DNA from 3 places in the Stenotrophomonas sp. TWI1151 genome. Region 2 is predicted to be linked to each of the others. Evidence: predicted binding sites of a transcription regulator. Region 2 holds the regulator's gene; each other region holds the start of a gene.
What was found. Region 2 encodes HrcA, which represses chaperone genes, less so after heat shock. Its sites were predicted from a motif close to TTNGCACTCNNNNNNNNNGAGTGCNAA; they were not measured.
Positions count from the first base shown of each region.

Region 1: rpoH (RNA polymerase sigma factor RpoH) is a predicted target of HrcA. The motif match lies at 2,420-2,446, and genes of this name have one in related genera.
Region 3: ABE422_RS10395 (co-chaperone GroES) is a predicted target of HrcA. The motif match lies at 2,884-2,910, and genes of this name have one in related genera.

Region 1 is NZ_JBDJLA010000007.1:117,712-122,349, forward strand. It holds gene ABE422_RS10585 (hypothetical protein) at 1-45, shown strand, start outside; gene purD (phosphoribosylamine--glycine ligase) at 139-1,425, shown strand; gene rpoH (RNA polymerase sigma factor RpoH) at 1,534-2,409, opposite strand; gene ung (uracil-DNA glycosylase) at 2,822-3,541, opposite strand; gene ABE422_RS10605 (response regulator) at 3,538-4,380, opposite strand; gene ftsX (permease-like cell division protein FtsX) at 4,388-4,638, opposite strand, start outside.
Region 2 is NZ_JBDJLA010000015.1:79,694-84,331, forward strand. It holds gene recN (DNA repair protein RecN) at 37-1,698, opposite strand; gene hrcA (heat-inducible transcriptional repressor HrcA) at 1,824-2,891, shown strand; gene grpE (nucleotide exchange factor GrpE) at 2,974-3,489, shown strand; gene dnaK (molecular chaperone DnaK) at 3,665-4,638, shown strand, end outside.
Region 3 is NZ_JBDJLA010000007.1:74,087-78,724, reverse strand. It holds gene ABE422_RS10410 (protein-disulfide reductase DsbD) at 1-469, opposite strand, end outside; gene cutA (divalent-cation tolerance protein CutA) at 469-807, opposite strand; gene ABE422_RS10400 (endonuclease) at 880-2,664, opposite strand; gene ABE422_RS10395 (co-chaperone GroES) at 2,958-3,245, shown strand; gene groL (chaperonin GroEL) at 3,337-4,638, shown strand, end outside.

The sequences.
Region 1 (4,638 bases), on a different contig from region 2:
CCGGTGCCGGACGACCTCCAGCGCGACGGCTGCGCCGACAGCTGAGGCCGTGGGTTGCCACGGCCACCGACCGCCCGAATGCACCCGCCGCCCGCACCGCGTAAAATCACGTTCCTGCCCTCTTACGCGAGAACTGCATTGAAGATCCTGGTCATCGGCGCTGGCGGCCGCGAACACGCCCTGGCCTGGAAGCTGGCCCAGTCCGCGAAGGTCCGTGAGGTCATCGTCGCCCCCGGCAATGCAGGCACCGCCACCGAGCCCAAGTGCCGCAACGTGGACGTCAAGGTCACCGATCTGGACGGTCTGTTGGCGCTGGTCGGCACCGAAGGCATCAGCCTGACCGTGGTCGGCCCGGAAGTGCCGCTGGTGGCTGGTGTGGTCGATCGCTTCCGCGCCGCCGGGCACCGCATCTTCGGGCCCACCGCCGCCGCCGCGCAGTTGGAAGGCAGCAAGGCGTACGCGAAGGATTTCCTGGCCCGCCACGGGATCCCGACCGCGTTCTATGCCGTGCATACCGACATCGAACCGGCGCTGGCCTACCTGCGTGAGAAGGGCGCACCGATCGTGGTCAAGGCCGATGGTCTGGCCGCCGGCAAGGGCGTGATCGTGGCGATGACCCTGGCCGAGGCCGAGGACGCGGTGCGCGACATGCTCTCCGGCAATGCCTTCGGCGATGCTGGCGCACGCGTGGTGATCGAAGAATTCCTGGACGGCGAAGAAGCCAGCTTCATCTCGATGGTGGACGGTAAGACCGCGCTGCCGATGGCGACCTCGCAGGACCACAAGCGCGTGGGCGACGGTGACACCGGCCCGAACACCGGCGGCATGGGCGCGTACTCGCCGGCCCCGGTGGTGACCGATGAAGTGCATGCGCGCGTGATGCGCGAGGTGGTCAACCCGACCGTGCAGGGCATGATCGCCGACGGCATTCCGTTCACCGGCTTCCTCTATGCCGGTCTGATGATCGATGCCAGCGGCGCGCCGAAGGTGATCGAGTTCAACGTGCGCTTTGGCGACCCGGAAACCCAGCCGGTGATGCTGCGCCTGCAGTCGGACCTGGTGGATCTGGTCGAAGCGGCGATCGACGAGCGCCTGGACACCGTGGAGGCGCAGTGGGATCCGCGCCCGTCGCTGGGTGTGGTGATGGCGGCCTCGCCCTATCCGGAGACCCCGATCACCGGTGACGTGATCCACGGCCTGGACGCTGTGGCGGCGACGGCCAAGGTATTCCATGCAGGCACCACGCTGGACGCGCAGGGCCAGGTGCTCAGCGCCGGCGGCCGTGTGCTGTGCGTGGCTGCACTGGGCGGCACGGTGGGCGAGGCACAGCGCAACGCCTACGCCGGCGTCGGTGCCATCCATTGGGCCCATGAGTTCCACCGCGGCGATATCGGCTGGCGGGCGATTGCGCGCGAGCAGGGCTGACCTGGCACGGTCGGGGCCACGACCGATCGAAGCACTGCCCTGAACGCCAGAAAGCAAAAAGGCCCGGCATCAGCCGGGCCTTTTTGCGTAACCACGCCAGTCACTGCATCACGCAGTAAACAGCGCCTTCATCTTCTTCAGCGCGTTCGCCTCGACCTGGCGGATGCGTTCGGCCGACACGCCGTACTCATCGGCCAGCTCCTGCAGCGTCACCTTGCTGTCCGCGTCCAACCAGCGACGACGGATGATGTCGCGCGAACGCGCATCCAGTTCGGCCATGCCTTCGCGCAGCAGCTGCAGCTGATTGTCTTCGCTGTCCATCCGCTCGTACGCCATCGAAGGATCTTCTTCGTTGGCGCGCAGGTAGGCAGCCGGCGACGGCGGCGCATGATCGTCATCGTCATCGCTGGAGAGATCGAAACCGATATCGCGACCCGACAGGCGCGACTCCATCTCGAGCACTTCACGCTCGGACACGTTCAGGTCCTTGGCCACCGCGCTGACTTCGGCCGCGTTCATCCAGCCCAGGCGGGTCTTGGACTTGCGCAGGTTGAAGAACAGCTTGCGCTGCGCCTTGGTCGTGGCGACCTTGACGATGCGCCAGTTCTTGAGGATGAACTCGTGCATTTCCGCACGGATCCAGTGCACCGCGAACGACACCAGGCGAACGCCCATGTCCGGGTCGAAGCGCTTCACCGCCTTCATCAGGCCGATGTTGCCTTCCTGGATCAGGTCGCCCAGCGCCAGGCCATAGCCGTTGTAGCCACGGGCGACGTGCACCACGAAGCGCAGGTGGGAATGGACCAGCTCGCGCGCGGCGTCCAGATCCAGCTCGTCGCGGAAGCGGCGGGCCAGATCCTGCTCGTCATCGACCGACAGCACCGGGATCTGGTGCACGGCACCGATGTAGGCGTCCAGCGAACCGAGCGCACTGGGAATCGGGAGATTGTTTGCCACAAGGGCAGTAGAGGTGTTCTGGCTCATAGCACTCATCTTAGCAGTCCCGGAATTGGACTGCTAAAGGGGAAAGAAGTTCCAGCGTTCTGTTCATGGGACGCTGGCACCGAAGACACCTCTAACGTACCGCGAAATGATGACAGTGGCGAGAGGCTGGAAACAAACCATCAAACTCCATGAAATCAACAGGATAGACGGATGAATTGGGCGCTGGCGCGTGTTTTCTGGCTGAACAGGCTGCCGGATGCGCCCATTCAGCCCGCAAAGGTTGTCGGCAGTTCAGCCAGGCATGGCCTGGCTCTACCCCTGCGCCACCGCTACGCGTGGCAGGCCCAAACCCACCGACGCCTGGTAATAGCCCGCCATGTTCAACCCGCAAGCGGCAGGTGGCGCACTCCATCATCGCGATGCTGGCCGTCCAGATGACGACCGCCAGTGATTACGCCGCCGGCTCCAGCGCGGCACGCGGCGGCAGCGACCAGTCGATGCGCGCGTTGCCGCGGCGCTGCAGGTAGTCATTGGCCATCGAAAAATGACGGCAGCCCAGGAAGCCGCGATGCGCCGACAACGGCGAAGGATGCGGCGCCTTGAGCACGCGGTGCCGGCCGGTATCGATGACCTTGCCCTTCTGCTGGGCGTAACTGCCCCACAACAGGAACACCAGGCCCTCGCGCTCGCGGTTGAGCGTGTCCACCACATGGTCGGTGAAGCCCTCCCAGCCACGCCGCTGGTGAGAGCCGGCGTTGCCCGCCTCCACCGTCAACACCGCATTGAGCAGCAGCACCCCACGGTGCGCCCACGGCAGCAGGCAGCCGTGGTCCGGGCGCGGGATGCCCAGATCGGCCTCGATCTCTTTGTAGATGTTCAGCAGCGATGGCGGCACCGGTACGCCCGGCATGACCGAGAAACTCAGGCCGTGGGCCTGGCCATGCCCGTGATACGGATCCTGGCCGAGGATGACCACCTTGACCTGGTCGAAGGGCGTGGCGTCGAACGCGGCGAAGATCTGCGGGCCAGGGGGAAACACCTGGGCACCGGCCGCCTTGCGCTGGCGCAGGAACGCGGAGAGTTCGCGCATGTCCGGGCGCAGCAGGTAATCACCGATACGCGTCTTCCAGCTCGGTTCGAGCTGGATGCTGGGCACTACATCGTCATTCATCGCACTACAGGCTTTTCGTTGAGGCGGGACAGGCGCAGCTGGAACAGCACCTTGGTGATGAGCAGGCGCTCTTCGATCGGCTTCTGGACCAGATCGTTGGCACCGGCCTGGAGCAGGCCGGACTGGTTGTGCGGGTTGCCGTCGCCGGTCATGACCAGCACCGGCAGGCGGCGCTTGCCGTAGCCGAAGTCCACGCGCACGCGCTGCACCACATCACGGCCACTGAGCTCGCCCTTGAGCGTGACATCGGTGAGCACCAGATCGATGCGGTGGCTGCTGCGGCCGAGCGACTCGGCGGTGAGCAGCGCGAAGGCATCTTCGGCAGTGAGCACGTGCAGCACGTTCAGGCCCTGCCGTTCGAGCATGCGCTTGGTCGCCTCGGCGACGACGCGGCTGTCTTCGACATACAGGATCGTGGCGCCCGGAATGGTCTCTGGCTGCACATAGCCACGGATGAAGGTGGCCAGGGCTTCGTGACCGAGCGCCTTGTCGAAATAATCGGTGACGTACTCGGTGAAGCGGCGCTGTTCCAGATGCTGCTGCGCGTCGCCGGAGACCACGATGACCGGCACGTAGGCCTGCCCCGCCGCGTCGCGCACGATGCGCGCCAGGTCCAGCCCGTCGCCATCGCTCAGGGTGAGCGAGGTGGTGACCAGACTGACCGGCCCGGCATCCAGCGCCGCACGCGCCTCGGCGATGCTCGCGCAGCCCACCACCTCCACGGCCGGCAGTTCGCGCTGCAGCACATCGGCAATCAACTTGCGGACCAGCCTGGAGCCGTCGACGACCATCACGCGCGGGGCGTCGTCGGCGAGGTGCTTGAGGGCTTGCGGACGCATGCGGGCCTCAGGTTTCGGTCGGACGGGTCTGGCGCAGGAAATGCCCCGTCACCAGCCAGGCGCCCAGCCAGCCCAGCACCACGGTGCCGAGCAGCACGAACGAGGAATGCAGCAGGTCCAGACCATGCAGCACGAAGGGGCTGCCATAACTCTGCGAGAGCGCCGCCAGCGGCGGACGCAGCGCCAGCCCGGCCGCACCGATCAGCGCGAGGGCGACCGCGCCGGCGCCCAGGCCGTACCACGCGCCCAGATACAGGA
Region 2 (4,638 bases):
CCGGCCAGCGGCCGGCACTACCCATCACGGGGGGGCTCAGACCTGCAGCAGCTTGCGCGCCGCAGCCCGGGCTTCCTTGCTGACTTCCACGCCGCCCAGCATCCTGGCCAGCTCTTCCTCGCGGGCCTTGGTATCCAGCTTCTCGACCGCGCTCTGGGTCATGCCGTCCACCGGCGCCTTGCTGACCCGGTAGTGGGCGTGGCCCTTGGAGGCGACCTGCGGCAGGTGGGTGACGCACAGCACCTGACGCTTCTCGCCCAAGGCGCGCAGCTTCTGCCCGACGATATCGGCCACGGCGCCGCCGATGCCCGAATCGACTTCGTCGAAGACCATGGTCGGCACCGCATCCAGGCCCAGCGCGGCCACTTCGATCGCCAGCGAGATACGGGACAGCTCACCGCCCGAGGCGACCTTGCGCAGGGCACGCGGCGGCTGGCCGGCGTTGGCGGCGACCAGGAACTCGACCCGCTCGGCGCCGTTCGGGTCCGGCTTGACCACGGTCTGCGGCTCGATCTCGATCAGGAACTGACCGCCGCCCATGCCCAGCTCACCGATCAGGGTGGTGGTGGTGTCCGAGAGGGCCTTGGCGGCCTTCCGGCGGCTGGCGCTGAGCACCTCGGCCACGGCTTTCCACTGGCCAGCGGCACGGTCGATCTCGCCGGCCAGGGCCTGCAGGCGCTCGTCGGCACCCCGCAGCTGCTCGACTTCGGCCTCCATGGCGTCGCGATGCTCGCCCAGCCCTTCCATCGGCACGCGGTGCTTGCGGGCGAGGTCGTGCAGGCGGCCGAGACGGCGCTCGATATCCTCGAACTGCTCCGGGTCGGCATCCAGGTCGTCATGGACGCGGTCGAGCAATGACAGCGCTTCGTCCAGCTGGATGGCGGCGCTGTCGAGCAGGGCATCGACCTCGCCGAGCCGGCTGTCGTGTTCGGCCACGCGGGCCAGATCGTGGCGGGTCTGCTGCAGCAGCTGCAGCACCGAGACCTCGTCATCGCCATTGAGGCGGCTGACGGCCACGTCGCAGGCGCCGATCAGCGCGCTGGCATGGGCCTGGCGGCGGTGGCTGCTGCCCAGGGTGGCGATCGAGGCCGGGTCCAGGTCTTCGCGCTTGAGCTCGCTGAGCTGGTGTTCCAGATAGCCGATCCGGTCGCTCACGTCGCCCTGGCGCGAGAGTGCCTCGGCTTCGTCCACCAGCGTCTGCCAGCGTGCGGCGGTCTGGCGGACCTGGGCGCGCTCGGCATCGTTGCGGGCAAATGCATCCAGCAGCGAGAGCTGCGAGGGGCGCGAGAGCAGGGCCTGCTGTTCGTGCTGGCCGTGGATCTCCACCAGCATGCCGGCCAGCTCGGTCAGCTGGGTCAGCGTCACCGGGCGGCCGTTGATGAAGGCGCGCGAGCCACCGTCGGCACGGATCACCCGTCGCAACTGGCACTGTTCTTCGTCGTCCAGCTCGTTGTCGCGCAGCCACTGGCGCGCCGGGGCGTCGGCCAATGGCGCGAATTCGGCCGAGAGCTCGGCGCGCGCGGCGCCGTGGCGGACCACGCCGCTGTCGGCGCGCAGCCCGGACAAAAAGCCCAGCGCGTCCACCATCAGCGACTTGCCCGCGCCGGTTTCACCCGAGACCACGGTCATGCCGGCGCCGAATTCCAGCTCGGTGGCGCGGACGACCGCGAAATCCTTGATCGATAGATGTCTAAGCATGGTCTACGTTGTACACGAGGGGTGTCTCCAAGCCGCGCACGCTAGCATGGGCGGGGGGCGTCTCCAATGACTTGCCAACGCCCCGTGCAGCCATTATCTAAGTGGGCGTCTCACAGGCTGATTCCATGCATCCTTCCGCGTCCCATCTCGCCCCGCGTGCCCGCCATCTGCTGCGGACGCTGATCGCGCGCCACATCCAGGATGGCGAACCGGTCGGCTCGCAGACCCTTGCCCGGCATGCCGGCCTGGACGTCAGTCCGGCCACGATCCGCAACATTCTGGGCGACCTGGAAGACCTGGGCCTGCTCAGCTCGCCGCATACCTCGGCCGGTCGGGTGCCGACCGCGCACGGCTACCGGGTGTTCGTGGACAGCCTGGTCAAGATGCAGCCGCCGGGCGAGGGCGAGCTCAGCCGCCTGCGCACCGAGCTGGCCACCGGCACCGGCACCCAGGCCCTGCTCGGCAGTGCCTCGGAGCTGCTTTCGGCGATGAGCCATTTCGTCGGGGTGGTCAGCGCCCCGCGCCGGGAGCAGTTCGCGTTCCGGCATATCGATTTCGTGGCGCTGGACGCGCGCCGGGTGCTGGCGATCCTGGTGTTCGCCGACAACGAGGTGCAGAACCGGGTGATCGAGCCTCGCCGCGGCTTCAACCCCGGCGAGCTGGAGCAGGTCGCCAACTACCTCAATGCGAACTGCGCCGGTCGGCCGCTGGCCGAGATCCGGGCCCGGCTGCTGCTGGAGCTGCGCGATGCGCAGTCGGAAATGGAGCAGTTGCTGGCGCACAGCATCGAACTGGCCGAGCAGGCGATGGTGCCGCCGGCCGATGACATGGTGCTGGCTGGGCAGACCCGCCTGATGGGCGTGCAGGACCTGTCCGATCTGGAGCGCCTGCGCGAGCTGTTCGATGTGTTCGCCAGCAAGCGCGAGATCCTGCAGTTGCTCGAGCGCACCATCCAGGCCCCGGGCGTGCGCATCTTCATCGGCGAGGAGACCGGGGTGATGCCGCTGGAGAGCGTCTCCCTGGTCACCGCCCCGTACTCGGCCGATGGCCAGGTGCTGGGGGTGCTGGGGGTGATCGGCCCGAAACGGATGGCCTACGACCGCATGATCCCGCTGGTGGAAGCCACCGCCCAGGTGCTGGGGGCCGCGCTGGGCTCGCCCGCGGGCGGCGGATTGTCCCGCGATCGCGCATAAAGCGGCCCTGGACTCTTGAATCCCGTAGCCGCGCCCACATAGGGGTGGGTGGAGGCGGAGAGTCACCGCCAAGGATCCGGAAATGAACCAAGATCAGTCAGATATCGCATCCCAGAATCCCGCCGGCGAGCCGGGCGCTGAGCCGTCCCTGCAGCAGCAGCTGGACAGCCTGCACAACGAGCTGGCCCTGCTGCGCTCGGAGTCGCTGCGCGAACGCGCCGACCTGGACAACCAGCGCAAGCGCGTTGCCCGTGACGTGGAACAGGCGCGCCGCTTCGCCAATGAAAAGCTGCTCGGCGAGCTGCTGCCGGTGTTCGACAGCCTCGATGCCGGCCTCAATGCCGCCGGCAGCGAGCCGAGCCCGCTGCGCGAAGGTCTCGAACTGACCTACAAGCAGCTGCTCAAGGTCGCCGCCGACAATGGCCTGACCCTGCTCGACCCGACCGGCCAGACCTTCAACCCGGACCACCACCAGGCCATCAGCCAGGTCGACGCGCCCGGCGCGGCGCCCGGCAGCGTGGTGCAGGTGTTCCAGAAGGGCTACCTGCTCAACGACCGCCTGCTGCGGCCGGCGCTGGTCGTGGTGGCCCGCGACTGACCCACGGGTCGGACCGCCGGGCCAGGCCCGGCGGTCCGACCGGACGCTGAACGCGTTGGGTCGCCATCGAACACTGTGTTTGATGGACGGCTTGAAAGTGTCCGCAGCGTCCCACACATCCCATTCATAACCCGGCAGCTGCCGGATGTACCCAGAACTTTCAGGAGTCTCCCTCATGGGCAAGATCATTGGTATTGACCTCGGCACCACCAACTCGTGTGTGGCGATCATGGACGGCGGCAAGGCCCGCGTCATCGAAAATTCGGAAGGCGATCGCACCACGCCCTCCATCGTCGCCTACACCAAGGACGGCGAAGTCCTGGTCGGCGCCTCGGCCAAGCGCCAGGCGGTGACCAACCCGAAGAACACCTTCTACGCTGTCAAGCGCCTGATCGGCCGCAAGTTCACCGACGCTGAAGTCCAGAAGGACATCGCGCACGTGCCCTACGGCATCCTGGCCCATGACAACGGCGACGCCTGGGTCCAGACCAGCGACGGCAAGAAGATGGCCCCGCAGGAAATCTCCGCCCGCGTGCTGGAGAAGATGAAGAAGACCGCCGAAGCGTTCCTGGGTGAGACCGTCACCGAGGCCGTGATCACCGTGCCGGCTTACTTCAATGACAGCCAGCGCCAGGCCACCAAGGACGCCGGCCGCATCGCCGGTCTGGAAGTCAAGCGCATCATCAACGAGCCGACCGCTGCTGCCCTGGCCTATGGCCTGGACAAGGGTGACGGCCGTGACCGCAAGATCGTTGTGTACGATCTGGGCGGCGGCACCTTCGACGTGTCGATCATCGAGATCGCCAACGTCGACGGTGAGAAGCAGTTCGAAGTGCTGGCCACCAACGGTGACACCTTCCTGGGCGGCGAAGATTTCGACAACCGCGTCATCGAGTACCTCGTCGACGAGTTCAACAAGGACCAGGGCATCGACCTGCGCAAGGATCCGCTTGCCCTGCAGCGCCTGAAGGACGCCGCCGAGCGTGCCAAGATCGAGCTGTCCACCAGCCAGCAGACCGAAGTGAACCTGCCGTACGTCACCGCTGACGCGTCGGGCCCGAAGCACCTGAACATCAAGCTGACCCGCGCCAAGCTGGAAGCGCTGGTGGAAGACCTGATCAAGAAGTCGATCGAGCCGTGCCGCATCGC
Region 3 (4,638 bases), on a different contig from region 2:
TGGCGGCGGCCGGGGCGGTGCCAGCGCCGCTGCCACCGGCCGGCAGCTTCACCTGCAGCGTGCGCTTCTGCGGCGGGTAGCACACGCCGGCATCGGCGCAGCCCTGGTAACGCACTTCCAGCGTCACGGTGTCGGTGCCGTCGGCAGCCTTGCCCGGCAGCACGCCGGTCAGGCGTTCGCGGTAGGTCTCCACCTCGCCGAAGAAATCGTCGTGATGCTTCTTGCCGGCTGGCAGCTGCAACGCCTCGGCGTCGAAACCGGCATCGGCCTTGACCGTGGTGCGGTGGCGATACAGGTAATAGCCCGGGGCGATCTTCCAGCTGATCTCCACGCGATCGCGGTCACGCGCCTGCGCAGTCAGCCCGAAGGCTTCATCGACCGGGAGCAGGTCCTTTTCGCTGACCGCCCAGACCGGCAGGGAGACCACGAGCAACGCGCACAGCGCGGCAACACGACGAAACAGCGTCATCAATCACTTTCCTCACGGGTCTGCGCCCGAATCCAATCCAGGTACGCCGGTAGGCCGGCGCGGGTTTCGACCGCGATGCACTCGGGGAGTTCATACGGATGCAGGGCCTGCACGCGCGCGATCGCGGCGTCCAGGCGGCTGCCGGTGGTCTTGATCAGCAACTGGACCTCGTGGTCCTCGGTGACCTCGCCCTGCCAGCGGTAGGTCGAATGCGCCCCGTCCAGGCGCGTCACGCAGGCTGCCAGGCGTTCGTCCACCAGCGCGTGTGCCAGCCGCGTGGCGCAGGCCACGTCGGGGCAGGTGGTGAACAGCAGGAAGACGGGATCGGCAATCGACATGACCGCCGAGTATAGGACCGCCAGAGGTCAATGGTCCGACCGGCGCCGCGAGGGGGCGCCGGTCGGCCGGGCTCAGTTGGCCAGCTGGCAGGTGGTCGGCTTGGCCGAGGTGAACAGCGTCGGGGTGGCCCACTCCGGGTGGTCGATGAACGGATTGCGGTTGCCCTGGAAACTGAAGATCACCTCGTTGCGAGCGCGTTCTGCCGCGTCCGGCGGGTCGGACAGGTGCCAGTCGATCAGGGTCGAGAGCAGGCCCATGTAAGCCGGCGAGGCCGACGTTTTGACGATCCTGCTGCGGTCGTCGGTCAACTCCAGGTCCGGCTCGGACTGCCCGGTTTTGGCATCTTTACCGCCTTCATAACGGATCGCCATGTACATCACCGCACGCGCCATATCGCCCTTGCGGTGGCCCCACACTTCGAACGAGCCGCCATTGCCATCCGGCGTGCGCACCCAGTTGGAGGTGCCCGGGTAGCCGCCGCTGCCGCCGCCGAAACCATTGTTGGCCTCGGTCGCGCGTTCACCGCAGTTGCTGTCGCATTTGGCAAACGGCTTGTTGCCGCGGTCCGCATTCCACTGCGCATCGGTCAGGTACAGCATGTGGGTGTCGGTATACGGCGCGTACGGCAGGCCCTTGTCGCCGGTGGTGCTGGCAAAGCCCAGCGAGTTGGGCCAGGTGTGCTCGCGGTTGTAGGTCAGCCCGCTGCCGGTGCCTGCGCGCCCGCTGACCTTGGTGTAGCTGCGGTTGCGGTAGGCATCGAGGATCTTGCCGCTGTTGTTGGGATCTTCGTCGGCGATTTCCAGGATGGTCCAGGTGCTGGTGCCCGAGCCGCTGTAGGGGTAGGCGGTGTGCCCCTTGATGGTCTCGTGCAGCGAGCAGCGCAACTGGCTGGGGGTGGAGGTGTTGACCCGGGCGTAGTACTCGCCGGGCGTGCCGGGGTTGCCCGGATCGGGCGTGGTGGCGGTGGCCACGGTAAAGGCGATGCGGGTATCGGCGGCCGGGCGGGCGCCCTGGGCATCCTTCACGCGGGTGGCGCGGATGTCGAAGCGGCAGGCTTCACCGGCCACCAGCGCGGTGTTGGTGGCCAGGGTGAAGCGGGTACCGGTGGTCGGGTGGCTCAGGACGACCGTGCCGGACTGGCCGCAGCTCAGCGCGAAGGCACCGCTGGCGAGGGTGACCGGCTCACTGAAGGTGACGCTCAGGTCGGCGGCGGCCGGGAAGGTGCTGGCGCCCTGCTCGGGGGTGGTGGCGGTGACCGAGGGCGCGGTATTCGGGCCGGTCGGGCCGCCGCCGCTGAAGGTCTGGCCGTGGTTGCAGGCGCCGAAGCTCTGTGGGGCCGATTCGGCCCAGGTGAAATGCGCGTACTGGCTGCCGGTGCCGGTCAGCTGCAGGGAGGTGCCCGGGGCGGTGCTGTTGGTCTCGCTGACCGGGAGGTTCTGGCTGGTCAGGCCCGCCGCAGGACCCCCGGCGGCGGTGATGGTGCCCTCGTAGCTGAGGAACTGGACCACCTTGCCACTGGGATCGACCAGGGCGATGCCGTCGTTGGGACCGTTCTGGATCCCGTTGGTCGGGTAGCTGACCGTGGCCAGCCGGGCGCTGCCGCAGCTGGCGGTGCCGGCCGGGACCGCGTTGCTGGCGTAGACCGCGGCGGCCGAAGGGTTGCTGCCGTTGTAGAGATAGAGCCGGTAGCCGGACAGGTCTTCACCGGCGGTGGCGACCACTTCGATCGCCTCGCCGACGTCTCCGGCCGGGGTGCTGTCGTCGTAATGCAGTTCATTGATGAATACATCGGCCCGGGCCGGGCTGGTGGCCAGCACCAGCAGGCAGGCCAGGGACAGCGGCGTCAGCAACCTCATCTACGGCTCCTTGTGATTGGTCAGTGCCGCTCGAATCTACGCAATCCAGATGACACATCGATTGGTCTGTCGGATTCGACCTTTCGCATTGAGAACTGCGTCAAACATTCACGCGTGGGCCCGGATCGACAAAAAAAACCGGTCGCCTGCCCTTGAAAGGGATGGGGCCAGCACCATCTCTGCTCTGTCCCGCACCGTCGGGTTTTTTCGTGAGCGTGGCTGGCAGTCGCCCTGTGCGAGTGCTAACATCGCCAGACTTTTCTAGACCAATCAACAACTTAAAAGGGTCTCACATGAGCATCAAGCCGCTTCATGACCGCGTCGTAGTCAAGCCGATCGAAGCCGACGAAATCTCGTCCGGCGGCATCGTGATTCCGGATTCCGCCAAGGAAAAGTCGACCAAGGGTGAAGTCGTGGCCGTCGGCCCGGGCAAGCCCCTGGACAACGGCAGCGTGCGCGCGCCGTCGCTGAAGGTCGGTGACAAGGTCATCTACGGCCAGTACGCCGGCAGCAGCTACAAGTCCGAAGGCGTCGAGTTCAAGGTCCTGCGCGAAGACGACATCCTCGCCATCGTCGGCTGAGTGATGCGGCCGGCCCCGTGCCGGCGCTTCCGCACTTCCTCCCGTTCAAGCAGCCGGGCATGGCCCGGCTCTACATAAAAAGGTAATCGCAATGGCTGCCAAAGATATTCGTTTCGGTGAAGACGCCCGCGCCCGCATGGTTCGCGGCGTCAACGTTCTCGCCAATGCCGTCAAGGCTACCCTGGGCCCGAAGGGCCGCAACGTCGTGCTCGAAAAGAGCTTCGGCGCGCCGACCATCACCAAGGACGGCGTCTCCGTCGCCAAGGAAATCGAACTGGCTGACAAGTTCGAGAACATGGGCGCGCAGATGGTGAAGGAAGTCGCGTCGCGCACCAACGATGACGCCGGCGACGGCACCACCACCGCCACCGTGCTGGCCCAGGCCCTGATCCGCGAAGGCGCCAAGGCCGTTGCTGCCGGCATGAACCCGATGGACCTCAAGCGCGGTATCGACAAGGCCGTGATCGCCGCCGTCGCCGAGCTGAAGAACATCTCCAAGCCGACCGCTGACGACAAGGCCATTGCCCAGGTCGGCACGATCTCGGCCAACTCGGACGAGTCGATCGGCAACATCATCGCCGAAGCGATGCGCCGCGTGACCAAGGAAGGCGTCATCACCGTTGAAGAAGGCTCGGGCCTGGACAACGAGCTGGACGTCGTCGAAGGCATGCAGTTCGACCGTGGCTACCTGTCCCCGTACTTCATCAACAACCAGCAGTCGCAGACCGCTGACCTGGATGATCCGTACGTGCTGCTGCACGACAAGAAGATCTCCAACGTGCGCGACCTGCTGCCCGTGCTGGAAGGCGTCGCCAAGGCCGGCAAGCCGCTGCTGATCATCGCCGAAGACATCGAAGGCGAAGCGCTGGCCACCCTGGTGGTCAACACCATCCGTGGCATCGTCAAGGTCGTGGCCGTCAAGGCACCGGGCTTCGGTGATCGTCGCAAGGCGATGCTGGAAGACATGGCCGTGCTGACCGGCGGCACCGTGATCTCCGAGGAAATTGGTCTGTCGCTGGAAAAGGCGACGATCAAGGACCTGGGCCGCGCCAAGAAGGTGCAGGTCTCCAAGGAAAACACCACGATCATCGATGGCGCCGGCGAGAAGGCCAACATCGAAGCGCGTGTCACCCAGATCAAGACCCAGATCGAAGACACCTCCTCGGATTACGACCGCGAGAAGCTGCAGGAACGCGTGGCCAAGCTGGCCGGCGGCGTTGCCGTGATCAAGGTCGGTGCCTCGACCGAAATCGAAATGAAGGAAAAGAAGGATCGCGTCGACGACGCCCTGCACGCGACCCGTGCAGCCGTTGAAGAAGGCGTGGTCCCGGGCGGCGGCGTTGCCCTGGTCCGTGCGGTCACCGCGCTGAGCGGCCTGAAGGGTGCCAACGAA